One region of the Comamonas sp. CAH-2 genome, then DNA from elsewhere that is predicted to be linked to it. Evidence: predicted binding sites of a transcription regulator. Region 1 holds the regulator's gene; each other region holds the start of a gene.

Evidence for each region. Region 1 encodes FNR, which switches genes on or off when oxygen is low (the NO sensors DNR and NnrR bind a similar motif). Its sites were predicted from a motif close to TTGATNNNNATCAA; they were not measured.
Region 2: a site for FNR is predicted at 5,653-5,666, ahead of FYM52_RS10965 (universal stress protein). Genes of this name have one in related genera too.
Region 3: a site for FNR is predicted at 5,683-5,696, ahead of FYM52_RS05435 (OmpW family protein). Genes of this name have one in related genera too.

What each region holds. Positions count from the first base shown of each region.
Region 1 covers NZ_VSWF01000042.1:5,160-15,142, reverse strand. The annotation lists gene FYM52_RS16530 (cation-translocating P-type ATPase) at 1-1,548, shown strand, start outside; gene ccoS (cbb3-type cytochrome oxidase assembly protein CcoS) at 1,561-1,698, shown strand; gene ccoN (cytochrome-c oxidase, cbb3-type subunit I) at 1,763-3,202, shown strand; gene ccoO (cytochrome-c oxidase, cbb3-type subunit II) at 3,219-3,851, shown strand; gene FYM52_RS16510 (cbb3-type cytochrome c oxidase subunit 3) at 3,865-4,002, shown strand; gene ccoP (cytochrome-c oxidase, cbb3-type subunit III) at 4,030-4,944, shown strand; gene ccoG (cytochrome c oxidase accessory protein CcoG) at 5,016-6,446, shown strand; gene FYM52_RS16495 (FixH family protein) at 6,522-6,809, shown strand; gene FYM52_RS16490 (hypothetical protein) at 7,056-7,361, shown strand; gene fnr (fumarate/nitrate reduction transcriptional regulator Fnr) at 7,433-8,158, opposite strand; gene hemN (oxygen-independent coproporphyrinogen III oxidase) at 8,363-9,742, shown strand; gene FYM52_RS16475 (sulfite exporter TauE/SafE family protein) at 9,748-9,983, shown strand, end outside.
Region 2 covers NZ_VSWF01000017.1:19,057-29,039, forward strand. The annotation lists gene FYM52_RS10940 (FAD-binding oxidoreductase) at 1-1,073, opposite strand, end outside; gene FYM52_RS10945 (phosphoenolpyruvate carboxykinase (GTP)) at 1,359-3,227, shown strand; gene FYM52_RS10950 (hypothetical protein) at 3,390-3,605, opposite strand; gene FYM52_RS10955 (LysR family transcriptional regulator) at 3,752-4,708, shown strand; gene FYM52_RS10960 (metallophosphoesterase) at 4,764-5,618, shown strand; gene FYM52_RS10965 (universal stress protein) at 5,722-6,147, shown strand; gene FYM52_RS10970 (ATP-binding protein) at 6,223-7,491, opposite strand; gene FYM52_RS10975 (response regulator) at 7,499-8,227, opposite strand; gene FYM52_RS10980 (MFS transporter) at 8,366-9,709, opposite strand; gene FYM52_RS10985 (AraC family transcriptional regulator) at 9,768-9,983, shown strand, end outside.
Region 3 covers NZ_VSWF01000005.1:58,027-68,009, reverse strand. The annotation lists gene FYM52_RS05460 (O-acetylhomoserine aminocarboxypropyltransferase/cysteine synthase family protein) at 1-605, shown strand, start outside; gene FYM52_RS05455 (LysR family transcriptional regulator) at 616-1,554, opposite strand; gene FYM52_RS05450 (tripartite tricarboxylate transporter substrate binding protein) at 1,672-2,664, shown strand; gene FYM52_RS05445 (M81 family metallopeptidase) at 2,677-4,209, shown strand; gene FYM52_RS05440 (sulfite exporter TauE/SafE family protein) at 4,206-4,949, shown strand; gene FYM52_RS05435 (OmpW family protein) at 5,023-5,610, opposite strand; gene FYM52_RS05430 (DUF808 domain-containing protein) at 5,795-6,802, opposite strand; gene FYM52_RS05425 (rhodanese-like domain-containing protein) at 6,905-7,777, opposite strand; gene purL (phosphoribosylformylglycinamidine synthase) at 8,188-9,983, opposite strand, start outside.

The DNA.
Region 1 (9,983 bases):
AAGCGCCAGGCCGATGGCCGTTTTGAGCGCGTGGCGCTGCGCCTGATTGCCGGGGGGGATGTGCTGCGCATTCTGCCGGGCGAGGCCTTTCCCGTGGACGGCGTCATTGTGCGGGGGCGCACCCAGGCGGATGAGGCCTTGCTGACCGGGGAGTCGCGGCCCGTGTCGCGCGCCGAGGGCGAGCGTGTGATTGCCGGGAGCTACAACCTGACTGCACCGGTCGAGTTGCGCGTGGACCGCGTCGGGGCGCAGACCAAGTTTGCCCAAATTGTCGAGTTGATGGAAAGCGCCTCCACGCAAAAGCCGCGCTTGGCGCAACTGGCCGACAAGGTGGCTGGCCCGTTCCTGGTGGTGGTCCTGGGCTTGGCCTTGCTGTCTGCCGTCTACTGGTGGCCCACCGATCCGGGGCATGCGCTGATGATCGCAGCGGCTGTGCTGATCGTGACTTGCCCCTGCGCCCTCTCGCTGGCGACGCCCGTGGCCATGCTCACGGCAGCGGGGACCCTGGCGCGCAATGGGATTCTGGTGCGCAACCTCCAGGGGATTGAAGCGCTGGCGACGGCCGATACCTTGGTGTTCGACAAGACGGGCACGTTGACGCGCGATGGCCTGCAGGTGGCGCGCATGGCGGTGGGGGGCGCGGGCGATGAGCGTGCTTTGCAGGGCCTGGCGGCCGCGGTGGCGCAGCAATCGCGCCACCCCGTCTCCCGGGCCGTGGTCAGTTTTGGCCAGGCATGGGCGCACAAGTGGCAGGTGCTGGAGGTGGAAGAGCTGGCAGGGCAGGGCTTGCGTGCCTGTGTGCAGCCCGCCGGTGCCGCGCAGCCTGCGGTGTGGGTGCGCCTGGGCTCGCACGCCTATGCCGGCGCTCCCGGGGTGGTGCAGGCCGGGCAGGCTGTCTATCTGGCACAAGAGGCACAGTCACCCTTATTGACGCCGCTCGCTGTCTTTGAGCTGAGCGAAGGCCTGCGCGCAGAAGCAGCAGTTGTCGTCGCCGCGATGCAGCGCAGTGGCCTACATGTGCAACTGCTGTCCGGCGATGGGCCGCAGGCTGTGGCCCGGATCGCGCAGGAGGTGGGGATTGGCGATTTTGTGGCGGAGTGCTCGCCACAGTCCAAGCTTGCACATATCCGCGCAATGCAAGAGGATGGGCGGCATATTGCGATGGTGGGAGACGGCCTGAACGACGGCCCGGTGCTGGCGGGGGCCAATGTGTCGTTCGCTTTTGGGCGTGCCGTACCTTTGGCGCAGGCGCGCTCGGACTTTGTGGTGTTGAGCGACAACCTGGAGCTGGTGTGGCAGGCGGTCTTGCTGGCGCGCAAGACGCTGCGCGTCGTGCGCCAGAATCTGCTGGGTTCGGCCTTGTACAACGCACTGTCGATCCCGCTGGCCATGGTGGGATGGATGCCCGCATGGCTTGCGGGCCTGGGCATGGCATTGAGCTCGTTGCTGGTGGTGCTGAATGCCGCGCGCCTGGCCAAGCCTGTGCCGTTGCAGCCGGCTGCGCCGCAGGGGTCGCCGGTTTCTCCCTCAATGCCGGCCACGGCCTAGGCGGGTGTTTTCATGGAAATTCTGTATTTGCTGATTCCGTTGTCCGTGGTGCTGGTGCTGCTGATCGCTGGGGGGTTGTGGTGGGCGATTTACCGCGGGCAGTTTGAGAGCGTCGAGCAGGAGGCAGAACGCATTCTTCGAGACGATTGATGTTTGTCAACAACACCCAGACCATAACAGTGAACACTTTCGACTGCATATTAAGAGGTGCCCGATGGATTCTCTAAAAACCAGTGCTGCACACTACAACGACACCGTAGTGCGACAGTTTTCAATCATGGCCGTCGTGTGGGGGGTAGTAGGCATGTTGGTCGGCGTTTTTATCGCCGCCCAATTGGCTTGGCCCGAACTCAACTTCGGAATTTCTTGGCTTAGCTTTGGGCGTCTGCGTCCATTGCATACAAACGCGGTGATTTTTGCGTTCGGCGGATGCGCCTTGTTCGCAACGAGCTACTACGTGGTGCAGCGTACCTGCCAAACCACATTGTTCCTGCCCAAGCTGGCAGCCTTCACCTTCTGGGGTTGGCAGCTGGTGATCGTGGCTGCAGCCGTTTCTCTGCCGCTCGGTTTTACCTCGGGCAAGGAATACGCTGAGCTGGAATGGCCCATCGACATCCTGATCACCCTGGTGTGGGTGTCCTACGCGATTGTGTTCTTCGGAACGATCGGTACGCGCAAGGTCAAGCACATCTACGTGGCCAACTGGTTCTTCGGCGCCTTCATCATCGCGGTGGCACTGCTGCACGTGGTCAACAGCGCCGCTGTGCCTGCTGGCCTGATGAAGAGCTACTCGGCCTACGCTGGCGTGCAAGATGCCATGATCCAGTGGTGGTACGGCCACAATGCGGTGGGCTTCTTCCTGACCGCAGGCTTCCTGGGCATGATGTACTACTTCATCCCCAAGCAGGCGGGCCGTCCGGTGTACTCCTACCGCCTGTCGATCGTGCACTTCTGGGCACTGATCTTCACCTACATGTGGGCGGGTCCTCACCACCTGCACTTCACGGCACTGCCCAACTGGACGCAGTCGGTCGGCATGGTGTTCTCGCTGATTCTGCTGGCACCGTCGTGGGGCGGCATGATCAACGGCATCATGACCCTGTCCGGCGCCTGGCACAAACTGCGTGATGACCCCGTGCTGCGTTTCCTGATCGTGTCCCTGTCGTTCTACGGCATGTCCACCTTCGAAGGTCCGATGATGTCCATCAAGACCGTGAACGCGCTGAGCCACTACACCGACTGGACCGTGGGCCACGTGCATTCCGGCGCTCTAGGCTGGGTGGGTCTGATCACCATGGGTTCGCTGTACTACCTGATTCCTCGCCTGTTCGGCAAGAAGGAAATGCACTCCAAGTCGGCGATCGAGCTGCACTTCTGGATGGCCACCATCGGCATCGTGCTGTACATCGCTGCGATGTGGATTGCCGGTGTGATGCAGGGCCTGATGTGGCGCGCTGTGAATCCTGACGGTACTTTGACCTATACCTTTGTGGAAAGCGTGAAGGCGACGTATCCCTTCTATGTGATTCGTACGATCGGTGGCCTTCTGTACTTGGTCGGCATGTTGATCATGGCCTGGAACGTGTTGAAGACCGCTGCGTCTGGCCGCGCCGTGAAGGTGGCTGTGCCTGCAGTGCATCCTGCCCACGCCTGAGTACTAGGAGTCTGAAATGTCTGCAAACAACAACAAGGCCTCTGGTGGCTTCACCCACGAGAAAGTGGAAACCAGCAATTTCTTGATGATCGTCTTGATCTTGCTGGTGGTGGCGGTGGGGGGGCTGGTGGAAATCGTTCCCCTGTTTTTCCAAAAGTCGACGACCGAGGCGGTGCAGGGCGTGGAGCCCTACCCTCCACTGCAACTGATGGGGCGCGACGTCTATCTGCGTGAGGGTTGCTACAACTGCCACTCCCAGATGATCCGTCCTTTCCGCGCAGAAACCATGCGCTACGGCCACTACTCGGTGGCGGGTGAGTTCGTGTACGACCACCCCTTCCAGTGGGGCTCCAAGCGTACCGGTCCTGACCTGCACCGCGTGGGCGGCAAGTACAGCGATGAATGGCACCGTATCCACTTGAACAACCCTCGTGATCTGGTGCCTGAGTCCAACATGCCCGAGTACCCATGGCTGCAAAAGAACCTGGTGGATCACACCGTGGTGGCCCAGCGCATGTCTGCGCTGCGGACAGTGGGTGTTCCCTATACCGACGAGCAAATCGCCGGTGCAGCGGAGCAGATCAAGGGCAAGACCGAAATGGAAGCATTGATTGCTTACCTGCAGGGTCTGGGCACTGCGCTGAAGTAAGAAGGAGCGGGTTATGGATATCACCACCATGCGCATTGTTGCGACGTTGGCATCGCTGGCGTGTTTCCTAGGCATCTGGTGGTGGGCGTATGCCCGCCGTAACCAGGCCCGCTTTGATGAGGCGGCGCAGCTGCCTTTCCAACAAGACTGATTCTCTCCACCAGAACGAGAACATCCCATGAGCGATTTCATAAACAATTTCTGGTCGGTCTATGTCGCAGGCATTACCTTAGCCGGCATCGTCGGCTGCTTGGTGCTCCTGGTCATTACCGCCCGCAAGAAGGTGGTTTCCGATGAGGAAAACACCACCGGCCACGTCTGGGACGAAGACCTGCGTGAACTGAACAACCCCATGCCACGCTGGTGGGTCTGGATGTTCGTGATCACCATCATCTTTGGTCTGCTGTACCTGACGGCTTATCCTGGTCTGGGTACTTATGCCGGCAAGCTGCAATGGAGCCAAGTGGGTGCCTACGAAGCCGAGGTGGAAAAAGCCAAGGCCGAGCTGGAGCCGCTGTATGCACGCTTCACGGCCATGAGCACGGAAGATGTGTCCAAGGACAGCCAGGCCATGGCCATCGGCGAGCGTTTGTTCATGAACAACTGCGCGCAATGCCACGGCTCCGATGCCCGCGGCAGCAAGAGCTTCCCGAACCTGGCCGACAACGATTGGCTGCACGGTGGCGCGCCTGAGAACATCAAGCAAACCATCACCCAGGGTCGTATCGGCATGATGCCTCCCCAGGCCGAAGCCGTGGGTTCTCCCGACGATGTGCGCAACCTGGCCCACTATGTTCTGAGCCTGTCCGGCAGCCCCCATGACTCGCTGAAGGCTTCGCTGGGCAAGTCCAAGTTCACCGCTTGCGCAGCCTGCCACGGCATGGACGGCAAGGGCAACACCATGCTCGGCGCGCCTAACCTGACCGATGACATCTGGCTTCACGGTTGGGGCGAACAGGCGATTGTGGACATGATCAACAATGGCAAGATGAACGAAATGCCTGCGCAGGACAAGAAGCTGACCCCTGCCCAGATCGACGTTCTGACCGCCTATGTCTGGGGTTTGTCACACAAGCCCGCAGCGGCTAACTGATCGTTGTGGCGATCCAAAAGGCGGCACTGTGTGCCGCCTTTTTATTTGGTGCGATTAGGGGAGCGTAATTCATGAGTTCCGAGCAAAAGAAACCGCAAAAAGTCATTCCTATCAAAGCGGAAAGCCAGGAAAAATCTGTCTCGTTTTACGAAGCGCATAAGAAAATCTATCCGCGCTCCATCAGCGGGACCTTCATGCGCTGGCGCTGGCTGATGGTGTGGGCCACGCAGCTGCTGTTCTACGGCCTGCCCTGGCTGGATTGGGGGCAGCGCCAGATGGTGCTGTTCGATCTGGGCGCGCGGCGCTTTTACCTGTTCGGCTACGTGCTGTACCCGCAGGACTTCATCTACCTCACGGGGCTGCTGATCATCAGTGCACTGGCCCTGTTCCTGTTCACGGCCGTGGCCGGGCGCCTGTGGTGCGGCTTCACCTGCCCGCAGACGGTGTACACGGAAATCTTCATGTGGATCGAGCACAAGGTCGAAGGTGACCGCAGTGCGCGCATCCGTCTCGACCAGGCCGGCTGGACCTGGGAGAAGGTTTGGAAAAAATCGCTCAAGCAATTGCTGTGGGTGGCGTTTGCCTTGTGGACCGGCTTCACCTTTGTGGGCTACTTTGTGCCCATCCGCGAGCTGGGCAGCGAGCTGCTGGCCCTGCAAGGTGGCTGGCAGATTTTCTGGGTGCTGTTCTACGGTTTTGCCACCTATGGCAATGCCGGCTACATGCGCGAGCAGGTCTGCAAGTACATGTGTCCCTACGCGCGCTTCCAGAGCGCGATGTTTGACAAGGACACGCTGGTGGTCAGCTATGACACCGTGCGCGGTGAAGCGCGCGGTCCGCGCAAGAAGGATGCGGATTACAAGTCCCAGGGACTGGGCGACTGCATCGACTGCAAGCTCTGTGTCCAGGTCTGCCCGGTGGGCATCGACATCCGCAACGGCCTGCAGTACGAGTGCATCGGCTGTGGCTTGTGCATCGATGCGTGCAACAACGTGATGGACAACATGCATTACCCGCGGGGCCTGATCCGCTTGACGACGCAAAACGCCGTTACCCAGCGCTGGCCACGCTCCCAGATCCTGCGGCGCATCGCCCGTCCTCGGGTGCTGATTTACGGTGCGGTTCTGGTCGGCCTGTCGGTGGCGATGGTGGTGAGCATGGCGCTGCGCGAGCCGTTGAAGGTGGACGTGATCCGTGACCGAGCCTCGCTGGCCCGGATCGTGGCCGGTGGCAAGCTCGAGAATGTCTATCGGCTGCAGGTCATGAACGCCACCGAGGCCACCCAGACCTACCATGTGCAGGTGCATGGGCTCAACGGGATCGAACTGGTCGAGGGGGGCGAGGTTGAAGTGCTGCCCGCCCAGACGCGCGGCGTGGCCGTGCGGGTGCAGATCCCCTACGGGGTGGCGGAGCCCGGTTCGCACCACATCGTGTTCGATATCGATGCGCGCAGCGGCGAGGGTCGTGTGTCCGAAAAATCGGTGTTCGTGGTGCCGCGTTGATGGTGATTGCTGGTCTGGCGCACGCTGCCGTTGGGCATTGTGCGCAATGTGTGTTTATCTCTCAGAAAGTCTAGGATGTCTCAAGCTGAAATGAAGCCCGAAGTCTCGACCGCTCCCTGGTGGAAATTCGGCCATGTGTGGCTGGTGCTGGCAGGTCCTGCCATTGTGGTGGTGGCGGGCATTGTCACCTTGGTCATTGCCACGCGTGGCGCGGACCCGGTTGTGGACCCCGACTATTACCAGAAGGGCGTGAACATCAACGAGCAATTGCGCAACCCGGACAAAAGCCATGCGCCTGCGCACGCGGTGCGCAACCATGCCGCCACCCCTGCGGACGATTTGCCCAACCTGGCACCCAAGTGATGCGGCGTGCTGACAGGCCGTTTGTGCTGTTCTCGGCAGCACGGGGGGCATGACCGCGCAGAGGGGATTGGCTTAAAACATAGCTGCTGGCGCATGTAATCAGTAGGTTTCAAATAGAAAATTATTTGAAATTCAATGGAATCAAGCGCTGGCAGCTATGTTTTTTTATTCAGTGTTTGTCCCACAACCAGGGTGCAGTGCCTGTGGACACAATTTATGCACAACCCCTTGCGAAGGAGTGCTTTTATGTGGACACGACGCTGGATGTGGATTGGCTGGCCGGCCTTTGTGGCGGCCGGCGTGATGGAGATGCTGGTTTTCGCGGCGTTTGACCCGCACGACATGCTGTGGATGGGGCAGGCGGTGGAGTTGTCGCGCACGGCCATCTACACCCTGGCATTCTTTGCGTTCTGGGCGGTCTTCGCCGTGGCCGGCTGGATGACCATGGTGCTGGCCCTGCCCAGCGCCGCGGTCAATGCCCAAGCCCAGGCGCCGTCGGCCGGGCTTGGTGATCCCGAGCGGCTGCAAGCCTGCTATCCCAACAACGCGTGAAGTAAAAAGGCCTCCCTGCAAATCCAGAGAGGCCTTTTTTCGTGTACCTGCGCTGAGGCAGCGGCAGGTGGTTACTTGTTGCAGTCCTGGTGGCTGTTGACCAAGCGTTGCAGCGCGGCAGTATCCAGAATGCGCACGTGGCGCTGTTTGACTTCCACCATGCCTTCTTCGACGAACTTCGAGAAAGTGCGGCTGACCGTCTCCAGCTTCAGGCCCAGGTAGCTGCCGATCTCTTCGCGCGTCATGCGCAGCACCAGTTCCGACGACGAGAAGCCGCGTGCGTGCAGGCGCTGCACCAGATTTAGGATGAAGGCCGCCAGGCGTTCTTCGGCGCGCATGCTGCCCAGCAGCAGCATCACACCGTGCTCGCGCACGATTTCGCGGCTCATGACCTTGTGCACGTGGGTCTGCAGGGCCGTCACTTCGCGCGACACCTCCTCCAGCCCGTCAAACGGCATCACGCACACTTCGGCATCTTCCAGGGCCACCGCATCGCAGGTGTGGTGGTCATGCACGATGCCATCCAGGCCAATGATCTCGCCGGCCATCTGGAAGCCTGTCACCTGGTCGCGACCATCTTCGGTAGCCACGCAGGTCTTGAAAAAGCCTGTGCGGATGGCATACAGCGATGTGAAGGGCTCCCCGTTGCGGAACAGGGTGCCGCCGCGCTTGACCTTGCGGCGGGTGGCCACAATTTCGTCGATGCGCTGCAACTGCTGCTCACTCAGCCCCACAGGCATGCACAGCTCGCGCAGGTTGCAGTTGGAACAGGTGACTTTGATGGTTGGAGGGGTCATGTACTCGGACGCGGCGTGGTGCAGGCATTCTTGCGGGTCACGCGGTGCGTTAAAGGTCGGTAAAAAAGAAGCTGTTACAACTGGGATTGCGGTGAATGATGCTTGTCAAAATTGTGGCATTGCTTGATCGCAGACCTCTTGATTCACGTCAAGGATGGTTGCGGGCCATTGGTGCACAGTCTAACAATCAAGGAAAAAAGATTCATGACTGTCGTCACACCCGAACTCCTGCGTCGTTACGACGTACCTGGTCCACGCTATACCTCTTACCCCACAGCAGACAGGTTTGTGGAAGCGTTTGGTGATAGCGACTATATCTTGGCTCTGAAGCAACGCAAAGTCGCTGCGGCTGCCAAGCAGCCGATGTCGCTGTATGTGCACATCCCGTTTTGCGAATCGCTGTGCTATTACTGCGCGTGCAACAAGATCGTGACCAAGCACCATGAGCGTGCTGCCACGTACATGCGCTATCTGGAGCGCGAGGTCGATCTGCACCTGCAGCACTGCGGGCGGGGGCAGGTGGTCAGCCAGTTCCATGTCGGCGGAGGAACGCCCACGTTCCTGTCCGATGACGAGCTGCGTGAGCTGTGGCAGATGCTGCGCGAGCGTTTCGCCTTTGATCCTGCTGGCGAGTATTCCATCGAGGTGGACCCGCGCACGGTGACGCGCGAGCGCCTGGCTGTGCTCAAGGAAGTTGGCTTCAACCGCCTGAGTTTCGGCGTGCAGGACTTCGATCCCGATGTGCAAAAGGCCGTGCACCGCGAGCAGCCCGCCGAGCAGGTGTTCGATCTGGTGGCCGCTGCGCGCGAATTGGGATTCCAGTCCATCAATGTGGACCTGATTTATGGCCTGCCCAAGCAGAACGCGCAATCGTTTGCGCGCACGCTGCAACAGGTGGCACAGCTGCGCCCGGATCGCATTGCCTTGTATGCGTACGCCCACTTGCCCGAGCGTTTCAAGGCCCAGCGCCGCATCCTGCAGCAGGACTTGCCACCTGCGCCAGACAAGGTGAACATGCTCTCGGCGGCCATCGCCAGTTTCATTGATGCGGGCTACGTGTATGTGGGCATGGACCACTTTGCCTTGCCTGAGGATGCGCTGGCAGTGGCCAAGCGCCAGGGGCGACTGCATCGCAACTTCCAGGGCTACAGCACCCAGCCGGATTGCGATCTGATTGCGCTGGGGGTTTCGGCGATCGGCCGCGTAGGCGCCACCTACAGCCAGAACGCCAAGACGCTGGAAGAGTATTACGACCTGCTGGACCAGGGACGCCTGCCCGTGGTGCGCGGTCTGGCGCTGACGCGCGATGACTTGATCCGCCGCGCCGTGATCATGACCATCATGTGCCAGGGCGAGGTGCTGTTCGAGTCGATCAACAACGCATGGCTGATCGACTTCCCGCAGTATTTCGCGGCGGAAATCGCTGCACTCGAAAGCCAGCAAGAAGAAGGCCTGGTGGAAATCCAGGACGACTGCATCAAGGTGACCGAGAAGGGGTGGTTCTTCGTGCGCGGCGTCGCCCTGGTGTTTGACCGTTATTTGCAGGCAGACCGCAACCGGGCCAGGTTTTCGCGGATCATCTGATCCTTATGGCGCTTTCTCTGCTTTGGACGGCATTTTTCATGGGGCTCGTGGGTGGGCCCCATTGTCTTGCCATGTGTGCCGCACCCTGCCATGCCGTCATCCAGGGGCAGGCCCATGCCGTGCGCCTGCATGCCGGCGCCGCTGTGGCGTCGTCCCGCGGCGTGCCTGGCTGGGCGGCCCTGCAATTCCACACCGGGCGTTTGCTGGGTTACGGCATGCTGGGGGCGGTGGCCGCCCTGGC
Region 2 (9,983 bases), on a different contig from region 1:
GCGGCGAAGCGCCCGATCTCGGCCTGCGGCAGGCTGACGTCGAAGTTCACCGGCGGGTGCATCTGGGTGTTCAGCTCGGCCGGGGCTTCGCGCAGCTTCCACAGCGACTTGGCCTGGGTCTGCGACTGGGCGATCACGGCATCCGCCACCTCGCCGGCCTCCATGGCGTCGCCCAGGGCGGCTTCCACGGCCTCGCGCAGGCTGGCCTCGTCCTTGCCGTCGACGTCGATCAGCGCCAGCAGCGGGTGGCGTTCCGCCAGCGGGGCCTGCAGCTGCTGCCACTGCACGGAGGCCTGCACGAAGTTGTCCCACATCAGCTCGAACGCAGCCACGCTATTGCCAAAGCGGCCCTGCATGCGCTGCAGCACGGCCAGCGCCTGGTCAAAACCCGGCAGGGCCACCAGGGCCGTGGCCTTGGCCTGTGGCAGCGGGCGCAGGCGCAACAGCACGCGGGTGATCACGCCCAGCGTGCCCTCGGCGCCGATGAAGAACTGCTTGAGGTCGTAGCCCGTGTTGTTCTTGAGCATGGGCCGCAGCATGGGCAGCACCGTGCCGTCGGCCAGCACCACTTCCAGGCCCAGCACCTGCTCGCGCATCATGCCGTGCTGCAGCACGCCATTGCCGCCGGCATTGGTGGCCACGTTGCCACCGATCTGGCAGCTGCCGCGCGCGCCCAGGTCCACGCCGAACGCCAGGCCCGCATCCACGGCGGCTTCCTGCACGGCCTGCAGCGTGGCCCCGGCCTGCACCGTCATGGTGGCGGAGCGGGCGTCGATGGCTTCGATCGCCGGCATGCGCTCCAGCGACAGCGCCACGCAGTCGGCGCTGGGCACGGCGGCGCCGGCCAGGCCGGTCAGGCCGCCCTGGGGCACCACGGGCACGCGGTGCTGGTGGCACAGGCGCAGGGTGGCGCTGACGTCTTCAGTGCTACGGGGGCGGACCAGGGCCAGCGGTGCGACGGGGGGCGTGCCGCTCCAGTCGGTGTGGTAGCGCGCGGGCACGGCATCGCCGGACAAGACCGCTTCGGCACCCAGGGTTTGGCGCAAGGCCTGCAGAAATTCTTGGGGGGACATGACTCAACCTTTCACAGCCCGCATTGTGCGGCGGCCAGCCATCCAGCGCCGGCAGCACCCGCCATCGCCAACCGGCAAGGCGGCGCTTGCATCATTCCTTGCACACATATAGTGATGCACCAAATGCATAGATTTACCGCATTCATGGATGGCATTTTTATGACGGCTCCCTAGAATGGCCGCCTGCTGCTGCAAAAAGCAGCAACCGGACCGTCAGAAAACGGTTGTGCCAGCCTCCGCCACGGGGCCTGGCATAACCGCTTTTAAACATCCTGGAGACTTCTGATGAACGCCCCCGCCCCCCAAGCCCTGCAAGTGCAGGCCCCGGCCTATGTGAAGAACCCCAAGCTGATCGCCTGGGTCAGCGAAATGGTGGCCCTGTGCAAGCCCGCCAAGGTGCACTGGTGCGATGGCTCGCAGGCCGAGTACGACGCACTGTGCGAGCAACTGGTTCAGGCGGGCACCTTCAAGAAGCTCAACCCCGCCAAGCGCCCCGGCAGCTACCTGGCCTGGTCCGATCCATCGGACGTGGCTCGCGTGGAAGACCGCACCTACATCTGTTCTGAAAAGAAGGAAGACGCCGGCCCGACCAACAACTGGATGGCCCCGGCCGAGATGCGCGCCACGCTGAACCCGCTGTTTGACGGTTGCATGGCCGGCCGCACCATGTACGTGGTGCCCTTCTCCATGGGCCCCCTGGGTTCGCCCATCGCCCACATCGGCATCGAGCTGTCCGACAGCGCCTATGTGGCCGTGAACATGAAGATCATGACCCGCATGGGCCAGGCCGTGTACGACGTGATCGGCACCGATGGCGAGTTCGTGCCCTGCGTGCACACCGTGGGCGCCCCGCTGAAGGACGGCGAGAAGGACAGCACCAGTTGGCCCTGCAACCCCACGACCAAGTACATCGTGCACTACCCCGAAACGCGCGAAATCTGGTCCTACGGCTCGGGCTACGGCGGCAACGCCCTGCTGGGCAAGAAGTGCTTTGCGCTGCGCATCGCCTCCACCATGGGCCGCGACCAGGGCTGGCTGGCCGAGCACATGCTGATCCTGGGCGTGACCAACCCCGAAGGCCAGAAGTACCACGTGGCCGCGGCCTTCCCCTCGGCCTGCGGCAAGACCAACTTCTCGATGCTGGTGCCCCCCGCCGGCTTCGCCGGCTGGAAGGTCACCACGATTGGTGACGACATCGCCTGGATCAAGCCCCAGGCCGACGGCAGCCTGCGCGCCATCAACCCCGAGGCGGGCTACTTCGGCGTGGCACCCGGCACCAACCTGCTGACCAACCCCAACTGCATGCGCAGCCTGGACAAGAACGTCATCTTCACCAACGTGGCGCTGACCGACGATGGCGACGTGTGGTGGGAAGGCCTGGAAAAGGACCAGGGCAAGCTGCCCGACCACCTGATCGACTGGAAGGGCCAGGACTGGACCCCCGCCATCGCCAAGGAAACCGGCGCCAAGGCCGCCCACCCCAACGCCCGCTTCACCGTGGCCGCGACCAACAACCCCGCGCTGGACGAAGCCTGGGATGACCCCAAGGGCGTGAAGATCGACGCCATCATCTTCGGCGGCCGCCGCTCCACCACCGTGCCCCTGGTGACCGAAGCCCGCAACTGGACCGAAGGCGTCTACATGGCTGCCACCATGGGTTCGGAAACCACCGCCGCCGCCTTTGGCGCCCAGGGCGTGGTGCGCCGCGACCCCTTCGCCATGCTGCCGTTCGCCGGCTACAACATGAGCGACTACTTCGCCCACTGGCTGAAGCTGGGCGCCCAGATCGAAGCGCAAGGCGCCGCCCTGCCCAAGATCTTCACCACCAACTGGTTCCGCAAGGACGCCGACGGCAAGTTCGTCTGGCCCGGCTACGGTGAAAACATGCGCGTGCTGAAGTGGATGATCGACCGCATCGAAGGCCAGGCGCAGGGCCAGGACACCGCCTTCGGCGTGGCGCCCCAGTACGGCGAGATCAACTGGACCGGCCTGAACTTCAGCGCTGAGCAGTTCGCCACCGTCACCGGCATCGACAAGGCCGCCTGGAACGAAGAGCTGAAGCTGCACACCGCCCACTTCGAACAGCTGGCCCAGGGCCTGCCCCAGGCCCTGCTGGACACCAAGGCCGCACTGGAAGCCCGTCTGTCCGCTTAAAAAGTGAGCTGCCTGCGCTGGTGTTTGAAGACGTTCAGACACCCAGCGCTGCCAAAAGCAAAAGGAGCATGCGCTGCATGCTCCTTTTTTTATGCGCCCACAAAAAAGCCGCTGACGGCGCAGCGGCGGTTTTGGGGGTGGGCCTGCAGGGGCCGGGGCGCCTTAGCGCTGGCCGGCGGTCGCCGACATGGCGCGCGACAGGTCGGCCATCACGCGGGCATCCTGTAGGGCCATGTTCCACGTCAGCTCATCGGCGCGCACGGCGCGGCGCGCGGCCTTCCAGGCCTTCCACTGCTGTGCAGCGATGGAGATCAGCCAAGGGAACAGGGCTTGGGGAGCCTGGCGGGGAGTGGGATGGGCGATGGTCGAGGTGGTCATGGTCAGGGCCTAAAACGTGCGCCTGGGTGGGGACTTGTGGTCCATCGGTCAGTGCACAGCCGCAATACTAGGGTTATCCCTAAAACCCTTCAAATTTATATTTTGAATCATCATCATTCACCACAGTGATGATTAAATCTTCCGCCATGACGCCCCACGACTTTCGCCTGCTGGACCTGAACTTGCTGCGCGTGTTCGATGCCGTCATGGCCGAAGGCAGCCTGACGCGCGCCGCCGACAAGTTAGCGCTCACACAACCTGCTGTCAGCAACGCCATGCGCCGCCTGCGCGACGCCCTGGGCGATGAGCTGCTGGTGCGCCGCGGCCACGGCGTGCAGCCCACGCCGCGCGCCCAGGCGCTGTGGCCCGTGGTGCGCGAGGCCCTGGACAACCTGCAGCACAGCCTGGCGCCGCAGCGCTTCGACCCGGCCAGCGCCACCACCACCCTGGTGCTGGCCATGGCCGATGCCACGGCCAGCACCCTGATCCCCAACCTGGTCGGCATCCTGGAGCGCGAGGCCCCACAGCTGGCCATCCGCATCGTGCCGCTGACCACCCGCGACCCGCGCGGCCTGCTGGATGCCGAGACCGCCGACATGGCCGTGGGCTACTTCCCCGCCGTGCTGGCCGACCTGACCGCCCGCGCCCAGGCCGGCACCCTGGTGGCGCACGAGCACCGGCGCCTCTACGACGGCGAATACGTGGCCGTGATGCGCAAGGACCACCCCCTGGCCTGGATGCCGTTGACGCTGGAGCACTACTGCGCCGCCCGCCACCTGCTGGTCAGCTTTTCCGGCCGCGCCTACGGTTTCATCGACGAGGCCTTGGCCGCCCTGGGCCGCGAGCGGCAGATCGTGATGACCGTGAACCAGTACACCACGGCCGCCCGGGTGGTGGCCCAGTCCGACCTGGTGACCGTGCTGCCGCGCCACTTCGTACCCATCACCGGGCTTGCGGCGCAGCTGCAGGTGCACCCGCTACCGCTGGAAGTGCCCGCCGTGCATGTCGATGCGCTGTGGCACAAGCGTGGCCCGCACCGCCCTGCCTACGACTGGCTGCTGCAGGCGCTGAACCGCGCCGCCCTCAAAGCCTTCAGCCCCTGAACACCCTGCGTCCCGCCGATGCCGGACAATGGCCGCCGAGCACCTTCCTGTCGCCATGAACCTGCAACTGCTGTCCGACCTCCACCTCGAAGTTCACCCCCACTTTCAGCCCACCCCGGCCGCCGATGCCCAGGTGCTGGTGCTGGCCGGCGACATCGGCTCCTACCAGGCCGGCAGCCTGCTGCAGGGCGAATATTTCGGGCTGGAGCGCTTTTCGCCCCTGCCGCAGTTCGCCGGCTGGCCCTGCCCGGTGGTGTTCGTGCCCGGCAACCACGAGTACGACGCCCAGGACTGGGACGCGGCCCACGACCGCCTGCGCCGCGTCTGCGATGCGCTGGGCCTCATCTGGCTGGAACGCGCCACCACGGTGCTGGACGGCGTGCGCTTTGTCGGCACCACGCTGTGGACCGACTACGACGCCATCGCCCTGCTGGACGATCAGGTGCAGGCCGGCGACGTCGGCCGCCTGCTGAAGCTGCGCGAGAAGTCCTTCCGCGCCGCCAACTTCTACCTCAGCAAAACCGGTGGCACCCGCCACGGCCAGCCTTTCCTGGCCGAGCCCATGCGCGCCCAGGCGCTGGAATGCCAGGCCTGGCTGCGCAACGCGCTGCAGCAACCCTGCGAAGGCCCCACCGTGGTCGTGACCCACTTCGCCCCCAGCCTGCGCAGCAGCGACCCGCGCTACGGCCTGGTGCCCGGCACGGCCGGCTTTTGCAATACGCTGGACGAGCTGCTGCCCCAAGCCCAGCTGTGGCTGCACGGCCACCTGCACGCCCCCAGCGACTACACCGCCCAGGGCCACCATGCCGATGGTCGCCCCTGGCAGTGCCGCGTGGTGGCCAACCCGCTGGGCTATGCGCGCAAGGGCGAGCAGGCGCATTTCCAGCCCGGCCGCTGCATCCGCTTATGATTTCTGGGCTTTCCAGCTGCGTCGCCCCAAAAACATGACGTAAGTCAAGACAACATTGGCGCCAGTGATTACGCTGTCCCTTGTCCTTTTGGAGATATTTGCCATGAAAATCCTGCTCGCTGTCGACGGAAGCCCCTTCACCAAGAAAATGCTGGCCTACCTGGCTGCGCACGAAGAGCTGATCACCGCAGGCCGCCATGAATACACCGCCCTGACCGTCCAGCCGTCCCTGCCTCCCCGCGCCCGCGCGGCCCTGAGCAAGGAGATGGTGGATGAGTACTACGCGGAAGAATCGGCCAAGGTGCTGGACCCCGTCACCAAGTTCCTGGCGCAAAGCGGCATCGCCGTGCACACCCGTGCCGAAATCGGCCCCGCAGGCACCACGATTGCCAAGATCGCCGAGGACGAGAAGTTCGACCTGATCATCATGGGCACCCACGGCCACGGCTCGCTGGGCAAGCTGGTGATGGGCTCGGTCTCCACCCAGGTGCTGGCCAACTGCTCCGTGCCCGTGATGCTGATCCGCTGATCCAGCGCACGCACACTGCAAAAAGGGCTGCCACTGGCAGCCCTTTTTTGTGGGTGAAATATTTCGCTGGCGGTCTCAGCCGGCCGCCTGCAGCGGCAGGCGCAGCACGAAGCTGGCGCCGGGGCGGCCATCGCGGCGGTCCTCGCAACGCACGCTGCCACCATGGCGCTGCGCAATGCTGCGCACCAGGGACAAGCCCAGGCCCACGCCCCCCGAGCGCTCGCTGGCCCCGGGCAGGCGGTAGAACTTTTCAAAGATGCGCTCGCGCTGCGCCGGCGGCACACCGGGGCCGATGTCCTCGACCCGGATCACGGCCATCGCCCCCTCGCGCGACAGCGTCAGGCTGACCTCGCCATGGCTGTAGCGGCGGGCATTCTCCAGCAGGTTGCGCAGGGCGCGGCGCACCAGCTTGGCAATCGCCGGCACCTCCAGGCCCTCGGTGGCCTCCACGTCCAGGTCGGCGTCCACGCGCGCGCATTCCTCGGCGGCCAGCCCGATCAGGTCCACCGCCTCGGTGCTGCCCACGTCCACCTCGGGCGACTCCAGCCGGCTGGCCAGCAGGATCTCGTCCACCAGCTGGTCCAGCTCGGCGATGTTGCGCTGGATCTCGGCCTTGGCCGCCGCCACCGAGGCGCTGTCGCCGCCCATCAGCTCCAGCCCCATGCGGATGCGCGCCAGCGGAGAGCGCAGCTCGTGCGAGGCATTCGCCAGCAGCGATTTGTGCGACTGCACCAGGGCCTCGATGCGGCCGGCCGCGGCATTGAACTGGCGCGCCAGGTCGGCCACCTCGTCGCGCCCCTCGGTGGGCACGCGCACGCTCAGGTCGCCTTCGCCGAAACGCTGCACGCCGCGCTGCAGGTTCTCCAACCGCTTGAGCAGGCGCCGGATGATGGGGAACACGCCCACCACCACCACCAGGCCGATCAGGCCCAGCAGCCACAGGAAGCCAAACGGCGGCCGCAGCCAGAAGGCCCAGTCCTGGCCGCCATGCCCTGGGGGCGGGCGGCCACCCCCGGCGCGTTCGCGCGGATTGCCGCCACCAGGCTGGGCCCGCGGGGCCATCTCCAGATGGTAGGTCTGACCGTCCGTGCCCTCGATGTTGAACACCACGCCGTCCGCGCCGGGGCGGCGGATGCGCTCGAACGGGCCCTGCAGCAGGATCTGCCCCTGCCCGTCCCGGATCACCAGTTCGCGCGCGTTGTTGGTCTGCTGGGCGTTGTTACTGGCGTTGTATTCCTCCGCCACGCGCCAGGCCCAGCCGACCACCAGGGTCAGCACGGCCACGCCGCCCACCACCGCCAGCCAGATGCGCAGGTACAGCCGTTGGGAAAAGACCTTGAACATGCGCGCCTCAGTCCTGCTGCTTGGCGAAGACATAGCCCACGCCGCGCACCGTCAGGATGCGCTTGGGGGCCTTGGGGTCGGCCTCGATGGCCGCGCGGATGCGGCCCATGTGCACGTCGATGGAGCGGTCGAAGGCCTCCAGCTCGCGGCCACGCACGGCCTCCATGATCTGGTCGCGCGTCAGCACGCGGCCAGCGCGCTCGGCCAGCGCCACCAGCAGGTCGAACTGGTAGCTGGTCAATTCCGCCGGCTGTCCGGCCACGGTCACGGTGCGGGCATCCCGGTCGATCTCCAGGCTGCCGAAACGCAGGGCCGGTGTGCTGCGCACCGCGCTGGCGGCGGGCGCATCGTCACCGCGGCGGCGCAGGATGGCGCGGATGCGCGCCAGCAGCTCGCGCGGCTCGAAGGGTTTGGGCAGGTAGTCGTCGGCACCGATCTCCAGGCCGATCACGCGGTCCATGGGGTCGCCCTTGGCCGTCAGCATCAGCACCGGCACCTTGGCGGCAGGCCCCTGCATGGCGCGCAGGCGGCGGCAGACTTCCAGCCCGTCCATGTCGGGCAGCATCAGGTCCAGGATGACGAGGTCCGGCAGCGCCCCCGCACCCTGCAGTTGGGCCAGGCCGCTGGTGGCATCGGCACAGTGTTGCACCGACAGGCTGTTCTGGCCCAGATAGGCGCTGACCATGTCGGCCAGGCGCACATCGTCCTCGATCATCAACAGGTTGTGTGTGCTCATGCCCGCCAGTGTAGGGGGCCTGTTTGTCTGTCACGTAAAGCCCGGGTAAAGCGCAGGCCGCCCAGGCGGCGCAGCGCAGCGGCCGGCCTGTGTGGGCCGAACCGCCAGCTCAAAGCCATAGCAGTCTGCGCAGGCGCATCAAGCATTGGCGGTCATTTTGATGCGTGAGGCCAAGGCCACCAGCAGCAGCACCGGCAGGCCCAGGCAGGCCGTGCCGACGAAGAACGTCACATAGCCATGGACGTCGACAAACGCGCCCGAAAAGCCGGCCAGCCACTTGGGCGCCAGCATCATCATGGAGCTGAACAACGCGTACTGCGTGGCCGAGTACTGCACGTTCGTCAGGCTGGACAGGTAGGCGATGAACGCCGCCGAGGCGATGCCACCGGCGAGGTTGTCGGCGCTGACCACCAGGGTCAGGCCGGTCAGGTCGTGGCCGCGCGTGCTCAGCCAGGCGAACAGCAGGTTGCTGGCGGCCGACAGCACGGCCCCCAGCATCAGCACGCGCATCACGCCGATGCGCATGGATATCACCCCGCCGATGAAGGCGCCCACCAGGGTCATGATGACGCCGAAGACCTTGCTGACCGTGGCCACCTCGCCCTCGCTGTAGCCCATGTCGACGTAGAAGGGGTTGGCCATGATGCCCATCACCACGTCGCTGATGCGGTAGATGCCGATCAGCGCCAGGATCAGGATGGCCTGCCAGCCGTAGCGGCGCACGAAATCAACAAACGGCGCCACCAGCGCCTCGCGCAGCCACTCGGTCAGGTTGCGCGCCGGGGTCTGCGCACGGCCCGCGGGCTCCGGCGACAGCAGCACGGTGCACACGCCGACCAGCATGCTGGCGGCCATCACGCCATAGGCCAGCTGCCAGGCGCCATGCACATAGGTGGTGGTGCCCTGCAGGGCCGCCGCCACCAGCCACAGCGCCCCGGCGCCGGCCCAGATCATGGCCAGCCGGTAGCCCGTCTGGTAGGTGGCCGCCAGCGCGGCCTGGCGCTCGGCGTTGGCCGATTCGATGCGGAAGGCATCCAGCGCAATGTCCTGCGTGGCCGAACCGAAGGCCACGGCCAGGGCGCACCAGACCATGCGGTTCAGGTCCTGCTGCGGATCGGTGAAGGCCATGCCCAGCAGCCCGCCGATGATCAGGCCCTGCGCCAGCAGCAGCCAGCTGCGCCGGCGCCCCAGCCAGCCGTGCAGCACCGGCAGCGGCAGGCGGTCCACCAGCGGCGACCAGACCCACTTGAAGGCATAGGCCAGGCCGACCCAGCTCATGTAGCCGATGGTGGAGCGGTCGATCCCGGCCTTGCGCAACCAAAATGAGAGCGTTCCCAGCACCAGCAGCAAGGGTAAACCGGCCGAAAAGCCCAACGCCAGCATGCGCAGGCTGGCGGGTTCGGCATAGACCTTGAGGGTGTCCGCCCAGGAGCGGCGGGGCGAAGCGGAAGCGGGGGCAGCAGGGCGAGAAGCGTCGGGCATGGTGTGGGCAACAAGCGTTGTGCCATTATCACCAGCGCCACCCCCTTCGCCCGCCACCATGTTGACGCCCTCACTGCCTGTTACCCTGGATTGCAGCCTGCGCCACTACGGCGGGGAGCATCCTGCGCACGCACACGCCACGCATGCCCAGCTGCTGTACGCGCTGTCGGGCCGCATGGAGCTGGAGGTGGACGGCCACAGCGCCTATGTCGACACGATCACCGGCCTGTGGATCCCGGCCGGCACGCGCCACGCCTACCTGGCGCCGCCCGGG
Region 3 (9,983 bases), on a different contig from region 1:
GGGCCGAGCACAAGGCCCGTTTCAAGCGCCTGAACGAGCCCGACGTCAGCTACCACGGCGTGGTCTACACCGAAGCCCTGGGCCCTGCGGCCTTCATCGGCCGCGCGCGCGTGGTGCCGCTGCGCAACATGGGCGCGGCCATCTCGCCGCAAAACGCTTTCCAGATCCTGCAAGGCATTGAAACCCTGGCCCTGCGCATGGACCGCATCTGCGAGAACACGCAAAAGATTGCCGAAACCCTGCAAAACCATCCCAAGGTGGAATGGGTGCGCTATGCCGGCCTCAAGGACCACCCGGACCACGCCATCGTGCAAAAGCAGTCGGGCGGCCGCGCCTCGGGCATTCTGTCGTTCAGCCTCAAGGGCGCAGAAGGCCGCGCGGCCGGTGCGCGCTTCCTCGATGCCCTGCAGCTGTTCACGCGCCTGGTGAACATTGGCGATGCCAAGTCGCTGGCCACGCACCCGGCTTCCACCACGCACCGCCAGTTGGACGCGGCCGAACTGGCCAAGGCCGGTGTGACCGAAGGCATGGTGCGCCTGTCCGTGGGCATCGAGCACATCGACGACCTGCTGGCCGACCTGGACCAGGCCCTGGCCCAGGTCTGAGGACTGGGGCTCAGGCCTCAGGCACCTGTGCAGGGCCCTTGGCCTGTGCGCAGGTGGGCGGCGGCAGGCATTGCGCCAGGATGAGCTCCTTGAGCCGCTCTGCCGCCGGGGGCAGCGCATGGCCGCGCGGCCAGATCATGTTCAGGTGCGTGCGCAGCTTGGCATCGGCCAGCGGCACCAGCACAGGCAGGCCCTGCACGCCCAACTGGGCAAAGCTGTCGGGGGCAAAGGCCACGCCCAGGCCTTTTTGCACCATCAGCAGCATGGGCAAGGTTTCCACCCCCCAGTAGGCCACTTCCGGCGTGAACCCGGCTTCCTGGCAGGCGCGCAGCAACATGTCCGAAATGCCGGTGCCCAGCAGCGAGCTGTGCAGCAAAAAGCGCTCTGCGCGCAACGCCCCCAAGGCAATCTGGGCCTGCCCGCACAAGGGATGCTGCGGCGGCAAGGCCACCCGCAAGGGTTCGTTCATCACCTCCTGGTTCTGCAGCTCCGGCGCCGCAAATTGGCTGCGGCAGATGACCAGGTCCAGGCTGCGCTCGCGCAGACGCTGGAGCAGATAGCCGGTTTCCCCCTCGTGCACATGGACCGTGATCTTCATCGCACTGGCCAGCAATTGCTCCATCACGCGTGGCATGATGAACAGACTGGCCGCCGTGGCGCAGCCAATGTGCACCGTGCCACGCGATCCCTGCGCGGTTTCGCGCAACTCGCGCCGCATGGCCTGCAGATTGGCTTGCAGCGCCTTGGCACGCAGGTAAAACAGCTCACCCGTGGCGGTGGGCACCAGCCGGTGGCCACTGCGGTCGAACAGGTTCACCCCCAACTCATCTTCCAGCTTGCGCAGCAGGATGCTCAAGGGCGGCTGGGTCATGTGCAAACGCTCGGCGGCGGCAGACACGCTGCCTTGCTCGTAGACGGCGACAAAGCATTTCAGGCGGTGCTCATCCATATCTTTTATATATAAACAATAGATTCAATATATATTAGACCTTATCGACATGCGTTCCTATACTCCGCCGCGTTGCCTGCCTTGCATCCAGGCGACACATACAACAAGGAGACACGCATGCACCCGAACCGCCGCCAGATCATTGGCTGGACCCTCGCCGCCAGCCTGGCCCCCATGCTGGGCCTGTCCACCGCCCACGCACAGGCCGATTGGCCACGCCGCACCCTGAAAGTGGTGGTGCCCTACCCCGCCGGCGGCACCGCCGACGCCATGGGACGCCTCGTAGCCCACAAGCTGGGCAAGGCCTTCCCCAAGGTCAGCGTGGTGGTCGAGAACATTTCCGGAGGCGCCACCGTGCCCGGCGCCCTGGCCGTGATGCGCGAGCCCGCGGACGGCCACACCGTGTTCCTTGCCAGCGACAACACACTCAACATCAACCACTGGCTGCTGAAAGACCCGCGTTACGACGGTGACAAGGACTTCACGCCCATCACCGTACTCAACACCTACCCGCACTGGCTGATCGTCAACGGCCAGGGGCCCTACAAACAGCTCAACGACCTGGTGCAAGCCATCCGCGCCAAACCCGGCCGGGTCTCCATCAGCGTCAACACCATTGGCGGCGCGGCCTACCTGGCGCTGGACAACTGGCGCCGCGAGAACGGCCTGAACTTCGAGATCGTGCCCTACCGTGGCTCGCCCCCTGCTGTGGCCGACCTGATTGGCGGCCATATCGATGCGCACGTGGACGTGGTGGGCTCCTCGGTGGCCCACGCCCGCAGCGGTCGCGTGCTGCCCGTCGCCGTGCTGCAAACCAGCCCGCTCAAGGAGTTCCCCAAGGCCGTGCCACAAAGCGACCTGGACCCCAAGGCCTTGCACGTGCAATCCAATCTGTCCGTGGTCGTGCGCAGCGGCACCCCGCAGCCCATCATCGACAGGATCTATGAGGTCCTCAAGGCCGGCGCCAGGGACGAGGACTTCACCAAGACCATGCAGCTACTGAGCCTGGACACCGTGCTGCTGGAGCCCGCCAAGGCCAAGGAATTCCTGCTGCAGGAAACCCGGCGCTACGGCGCACTGGTGGACAAGTCGGGCCTGGAAAAACAGTAAGCAGGGTGCACCATGAAATTTGTTGTTGCCCTGATTCGCCACGAGACCAATACGTTCTCCCCTGTCCCCACCGAGTTGAGCGATTTCCGCCGAGGCACCACCACCCACGGACCCGCCTATGGCGAAGCTGCCCGCCAGGCATGTGAGGGCACGAACAGTGCCGCCGCTGCCTACCTGGACCTGGCCCGTGGCATGGGCGCCGAGGTGGACTTTGCCGTCTGCGCCAACGCCGTGCCCAGCGGGCTGGTGACGCGCGCAGCCTTTGAAAGCCTGTGCGATACCGTGGTGCACAGCGCCCGCCAAGGCTGCGACGCCATCCTGCTGGACCTGCACGGCGCCATGGTGGTCGAGGGCTATCCCGACGCCGAGGGGGAGCTGCTGCGCCGCCTGCGCGCCAGCACCCCGGCAGGCCTGCCGATCGGCGTAGCCCTGGATTTCCACGCCAACTTCAGCCGCGAGCTGATCCGCCACGCCACCGTGGTGGCCGGCTACTGCACCTACCCCCACGTGGACGTGTATGAAACCGGCGCCCGCGTGGGCCGCAGCATCCGCGCCCTGCTGGAGCAGCGCAGTGCGCCGGTGCTGCTGTGGCGGCGGCTGCCGATGCTGACGCACATGCTGCGCCAGACCCCGGCGATGCAACCCATGAAGGACATCATGGACCGTGCCATGCAGGCCGAGCGCGACGGCGAGGTGCTCAATGCCTCGGTGTTTGGGGGTTTTCCGCTGTCAGACATTCCCTGCGCCGGCTTGTCGGTGGTGGTGGTGGCCGAGCGTGAACGCCTGGACGCCGGCGAGAAACTGCTGGACGAGCTGTGTGCCCTGGCCTGGTCGCGGCGGGCAGACTTTGTCTTCCCAGCCACCCCGGTGGCCGAGTCGATTGCATACGCTAAAACGCTGGAGCAAGGCCCGGTGATCCTGGTGGACCACGGTGACAACTGCGGCGCTGGCGGCACCACCGACATCATGATCGTGCTGCAGGAAGTGCTGGCCCAAGGGCTGGAAGACGTGGTGGCCGGCCCCTTCTGCGACCCTGCCACGGTGGCCCTGCTGTTTGAACACGGTGTGGGTGCCGAGGTGACCGTGGATGTGGGCGGTAAGACCGACATGCCCGCACTGAACCTGACCGGGCAGCCGCTGCGCCTGACCGGGATGGTGGAACGCCTGACCGATGGCAACTACACCGTGACCGGCCCCATGTACACCGGCATGCGTCTGAGCCTGGGTCGCACCGCCGTACTGCGCGTGGGGACGGTACGCATCTTCATCTCGGAACGCCCCCAGGAGCCCTACGACACCGGCGTGTTCACGCATGCCGGCGTGGACCCTGCGCACTCCAAGTATGTGCTGCTCAAATCACGCCAACACTTCCGCGCAGGCTTCGAGCCTTTTGCCCGGCACATCGTGCTGGTCAGCGGCCCCGGTGTGTGCAGCTCGGACTACAGCCTGTTTCCCTTCAAGCACCTGCCCCGCCCCATGTACCCACTGGACGCCGACGCCTCGTTGGCCGACTCCGAGAGCTGGTGCACTGCCAGCGTCGCATGATGTGGGATCTGCTCTACCCGGCCTGCACGGTGCTGGCAGGCTATGTGGTGCTGGGCATCACCGGTTTTGGATCGGCCTTGGTCATCGTGCCCCTGCTGGCCTGGCACTGGCCGTTGCCCGAAGTGGTGGCGCTCACCCTGCTGATGGATGTGCCCGCGTCCTTGCTGCATGGCGGGCTCAACCTGCGCCAGGTGCAGTTGACCGAACTGCGCCGCCTGCTGCCCGGCATGGTCGCCGGAGCCATGGCAGGCCTGTGGCTCAGCCAGGTGTTGGCCGCCAGCTGGCCCTTGCTGGTGCTGGGCCTGTATGTGGCAGCCGTGGGCTGGCAATCGCTGCGCCCATTTGCAGCGCAGCGCCAGCCGCTGGGTCCCCGCTGGGCACCGGTCATGGGAATAGCCATCGGCAGCGTGGAAATGCTGTTCGGCACGGCCGGCCCCCTGGTCGTGACCTGGCTGAGCCGCCGCCTGCCCGATGTGCAGGTGCTGCGCGCCACCGCCCCCGTGGTGATCGCCGTCAGCGCGTGCGCCGTGCTGCTCACCCTCGGGGTTTCCGGGCGCCTGTCCCAGCCCGGGCTGTGGCTGCGCTGGATCGCGCTCCTGGGCGTCGCCGGGATTGGCGTGTTGCTGGGCAACCGCCTGGCACGGCGGGTGTCGCCCCTGGCCTTGCGCCGGCACATTTGCGGCCTGCTGGTGCTCAGCGGTTTGAGCCTAATGGCCCACGCCCTGCTGGAATCAATCTAGTGCCGCACGGTTGCAGGCATAAAAAAACCGCTGCCATGGCAGCGGTTGGAAGCCCTTGGAGAGAGCTGGAAATTTAGAAGCGGTAGCCGACGCCCACGCCAAGCAGGATGGGGTCGATCTTGAACTTGCCGATGCCGTTGTTGATGGTCGTGTCGATATACACCTTCTTCACGTCGAAGTTCAGCGACCAGTTCTTGTCCAGCGCATAGTCAAAACCGACTTGCAGAGCACCACCCCAGCTGTTGCGCTTCACATCCAGACCGGCGGGCAGGTCAACATTCGAGAAGCGTGTGTAGTTGATACCAGCACCCACGTAAGGCTTGAAAGCACCAAAGTTGGTGAAGTGGTACTGGGCCATCAGGCTGGGAGGCAGGTGCTTCAGCGAACCAATCTTGGCGCCATTCAGTCGCACGTCCTGCTTTTGAGGGTAGGTCAGGACCAGTTCAGCGGCGAAGTTGGGGGTGAAGTAGTAGCTGATGTCCAGCTCAGGAATCACCTTGTCGTTGATGCTAACGCCAGCAGCACCGGCAGCACCGCCGTTGTCGCTTTCCAGGTGCACCGCGCGCACGCGCACTTGCCACTTGCCATCTTGCTGCTGCGCCATGGCAGCACCGGAAGTCATTGCACACAGAGCGGCCACGGCCAGCAGAGTCTTTTTCATAGTAGGTGTTTGGTCAAAGTCCGGGGACAACCCCCGTGACAGCCATTGCATCACTGCGCCCCACCCTGGGGTTTGCCTTAGGTCAACCCGGTCACCAGCGCGATTTCAGAGTTTGCAGAAATGTTGGAATTAAGCAACAACCCCTGCCACAGCAACACCCCCACTTCTATACCCATGCGCAGGGCTAGTGCGTATCCGCGGTGCCGCGTAGGCGCTGTACCGCTTGCACCAGCACCACGATCACCCCACCAATGAGGGCCCCCACCCCGACATGGACCAGCAGCGGCACCAGCAAGGCCACGACGCCACCCAGCGGGGCAATGCTGGCATCCAGCCAGGTCTGGATCGGCCGCAGGCCGTGCACCAGCAGGCTGCCTCCCACCAGGAACATGGCCGCCGTGCCCACGATCGACAGGCCCTTCATCAGCCAGGGGGTGAAGGCAATCAGGCCGCGGCCCAGGGCCTGCAGGCTGGCACGGTCCTTGGACATCCAGGCGTTGCCAACATCGTCCATGCGCACAATACAGGCCACAAGGCCATACACGAACACGGTGATGGCCAGGGACACTGCCACCAGCACGCTGAACTGCTTGACCAGCGGTTCGTTGGCCACGGTGCTCAGCGCAATCGCCAGGATTTCGGCCGAGAGGATGAAGTCCGTGCGGATGGCACCCTTGATCTTTTGCTGTTCATAGGCCGCGGCATCCATGCCACGCTGCTTGGCCTCACGCACCGAGGACTGCGCCACGCCCTGGGCCTGGGCTTCCTGGGCCTCCTGCACGGGATCGTGGCCGTTGCGGCGCTGGTGCAGGGTGTGCAAGATCTTCTCCACCCCTTCGAAGCACAGGAAGGCGCCGCCCACCATCAGCAACGGGGTGATCAGCCAGGGCATGAAGGCGCTGATCAGCAAGAAGGCCGGCACCAGGATCACCTTGTTGAGCAGCGATCCCTTGGCCACGCCCCAGACCACGGGCAGTTCGCGGTGGGTGCGCACGCCGGTCACCTGCTCGGCGTTCAGGGCCAGGTCATCACCCAGCACGCCCGCGGTCTTTTGCATGGCCACCTTGGTCATGCCCGCCACGTCGTCGGCCATGGCGGCCGATTTGCGCGCGGCCACCTTGCTCATCAGGGCCACGTCGTCCAACACGGCGGCAATGTCATCCAACAGCATCAACAGTCCAGCACCGGCCATCTCGACTCCTTGGTGAATGTCCGCCGCACGCTTGCTTGCGCGGCATGACGTGAATCTTCAAAACATGGCAGCCGCCCCGCCACAGCCGGGCGGCTGCGGGACTCAGGGCTTGTCGTAATACGCCTGGGCCGCGTCGCTCAGCAGGTTGGGATGCATGCTGACCGCATACGGCAGGCCCAGGAAGTTGCGCCAACCGCCCCGGTCGGCCTCGGTGAGCTTGCCGTCCTTGTTGACGTCCAGCGCCACCGGCACCACGCCGTAGAAGCTGCCGCCCACGCCGTCCAGCTTGAGCTTGTCGCCCTTCTTGTCCGTGCTGAGCACGCGGCCACTAGTGGCATCCACGGCCACCAGCGGTTCGCCGACAAAGCCTTCGCGGATCACATACACCTCGGTATAGCCCTGGCCGGCCCAGCGCTGATCGACCAGCAGGTCGGGCCGCGCTAGCACATTGGCCGCCTCGGCCGCGCAGGCGCCCGTGCGGCACAGCACGGCCACCGGGGCATCCTTGTACGGCAGCACCGCCTGCACGGCCTGCCAGAAGTCCGCCGCGCTGACGCGCACCTCGGTGCCCGGCACCGCGCCATAGCGGCATTGGCTGCCATCGTCCAAACGGATCTGTGCCTCGGCCGCCCCAAACGGGTGGGGCTGGCACTGCTGGTACAGGCGCGGAAACGGCAGGTGGCGCGCCCCCTCGGGGTGGCCCAGGCGGTATTCCGTGGCATCGCGCACATCGATCAGCGCCATGCGCTGGCTGGCCGGCAGTTGCGTGCCCACATAGGCCCGGGCCGCGCTGATGTCACCCGCGTAATGGCGCACGGGGGCGTACAGGGGCTGCGCCGGTGCCGCCTTGGCCACGGTGGTGGTGGCCGTGCTCTTGCCGCCGCCATACCAGCCTTGGACATAGGCACAGCCTGAAGTGAGCAGCACGGACGACAAGGCCAACGCCTTCAGGACCCAGGAAGAAGAGGTTTGCATACACATGGTGAAAGAAGAACCCGCGGACACGAAGACTGTGCCTGCGCTGTGGCCGCCATCATAGAGGGGCGCCGGGCCTGCGCCACCGCATCGCCGCCGTGGGCATGGCTGGGCCTGCACCAGGCCGCCACCCCGTGCTGCGCCGCCGGCACCCCGCCCACCGATGTATTGGCAGCCATGCTGGCCCTGCTGCGCTGGCTGGATCCGGTGTTGCCCAGGTTGCAATTTAAAAAAAAGAGAGCAGCTTGCGCTGCCCCAATCTGCTGTTCAACGCCATTCAGGCTTGAAGTGCTTGAATGACCAGCGCAGCACGCTCTCTTTTTGATTCAGTGGCCATAAAAAAAAGGCCCTGCCAGCGGCAGAGCCTTGTGTGCCAAGCGAGCAAGCTGCCTAGCAGCTTGCGGTGGCCATCAACCCAACCACTTGCGGGCGTTGCGCCACACGCGCATCCAGGGGCTGAAGGCGGACTTGTCGCCCGAGGTCCAGCTCATCTGCACGTTGCGGAACACGCGCTCGGGGTGCGGCATCATGGCGGTAAAGCGCCCGTCGGCCGTGGTCACGGCGGTCAGGCCACCGGCCGAGCCGTTGGGATTGAAGGGGTACTGCTCGGTCGGCTGGCCGTGGTTGTCCACATAGCGCATGGCCTTCACGACTTGGTCTGCATTCCCACGGAACTGGAAGTTGGCGTAGCCCTCGCCATGCGCCACGGCGATCGGCAGGCGCGAACCGGCCATGCCCTGCAGGAAGATGGAGGGCGACTCCAGCACTTCCACCATGCTCAAACGCGCCTCGAAGCGGTTGCTCTGGTTTTGTGTGAAGCGTGGCCAGTCCTGTGCGCCGGGGATGATGTCTGCCAGCTCGGCAAACATCTGGCAGCCGTTGCACACGCCCAGACCGAAGGTGTCCTGGCGGCCAAAGAAGGCCTGGAACTGCTCGGACAGGCGGTCGTTGAAGGTGATGGAACGCGCCCAGCCAATGCCCGCACCCAGGGTGTCGCCGTAGCTGAAGCCGCCACAGGCGACCACACCGGCAAAGTTCTTCAACTCTGCGCGGCCAGCTTGCAGGTCGCTCATGTGCACGTCGAAGGCGTCAAAACCGGCTTCGGTGAAGGCGTAGGCCATTTCCACATGGGAGTTCACGCCCTGCTCGCGCAGCACAGCCACGCGGGGCTTGGCAGCCACGTTGATGAAGGGCGCCGCCACGTTGTCCTGGGGGTCGAACGTCAGGTGCACGTGCATGCCGGGGTCGGTGGGCTCACCGGCGGCGGCGTGTTCGCTGTCGGCACACACGGGGTTGTCGCGCTGCTGGCAGATCTTCCAGCTCACGGCATCCCAGACCTGGTGCAGGTCGGAGAGTGTGGCGCCAAACACCTTCTGCGCATCGCGCCAGACCTGCAGCTCGCCCTTGCCGGCGTCCACGGGGGACGATGCGGGGCGGGTCTTGCCGATGGTGTGGCTGCACTGGATCAGGCCGTGCTCGCGCAGCACGTGCATGACTTCGGCGCGGTCGGCGGTGCGGATCTGCAGCACCACGCCCAGCTCTTCGTTGAACAGGGCGCGCAGCGTCAGGTCCTCGCGGCGGCCGGCCACCTGCTTGCCCCAGTTTTTGCCCTCGCCGCTGTCCATGCGGCTGTCGCTGATGCCGTCGCCTTCGGTGATCAGCATGTCCACGTTCAGCGCCACGCCCACATGGCCGGCAAAGGCCATCTCGGCCACGGTGGCCAGCAGGCCGCCGTCGCCCTTGTCGTGGTAGGCCAGGATCAGGCCCTTGGCGCGCAGTGCGTTCACCGCATCGACCAGGGCGATCAGGTCCTTGGCGTCGTCCAGGTCGGGCGTCTCGTTGCCCGACTGGTTCAGCACCTGGCCGATGATGGAGCCGCCCATGCGCATCTTGCCGCGGCCCAGGTCGATCAGCACCAGGGTGCTGTCCTCCACCTCGGCGTCCAGCTGCGGGGTCAGCGTGGTGCGCACGTCGTCGATGGCGGCAAAGCCGGTGATGATCAGGCTCACGGGCGAGGTGACCTTCTTGGTCTGGCCGTTCTCGTTCCACTGTGTGCGCATGGACAGGGAGTCCTTGCCCACGGGGATGGAGATGTTCAGCGCGGGACACAGCTCCATGCCCACGGCCTTGACGGTGGCATACAGCGCGGCGTCTTCGCCGGCTTCACCGCAGGCGGCCATCCAGTTGGCCGACATCTTGACCTTGG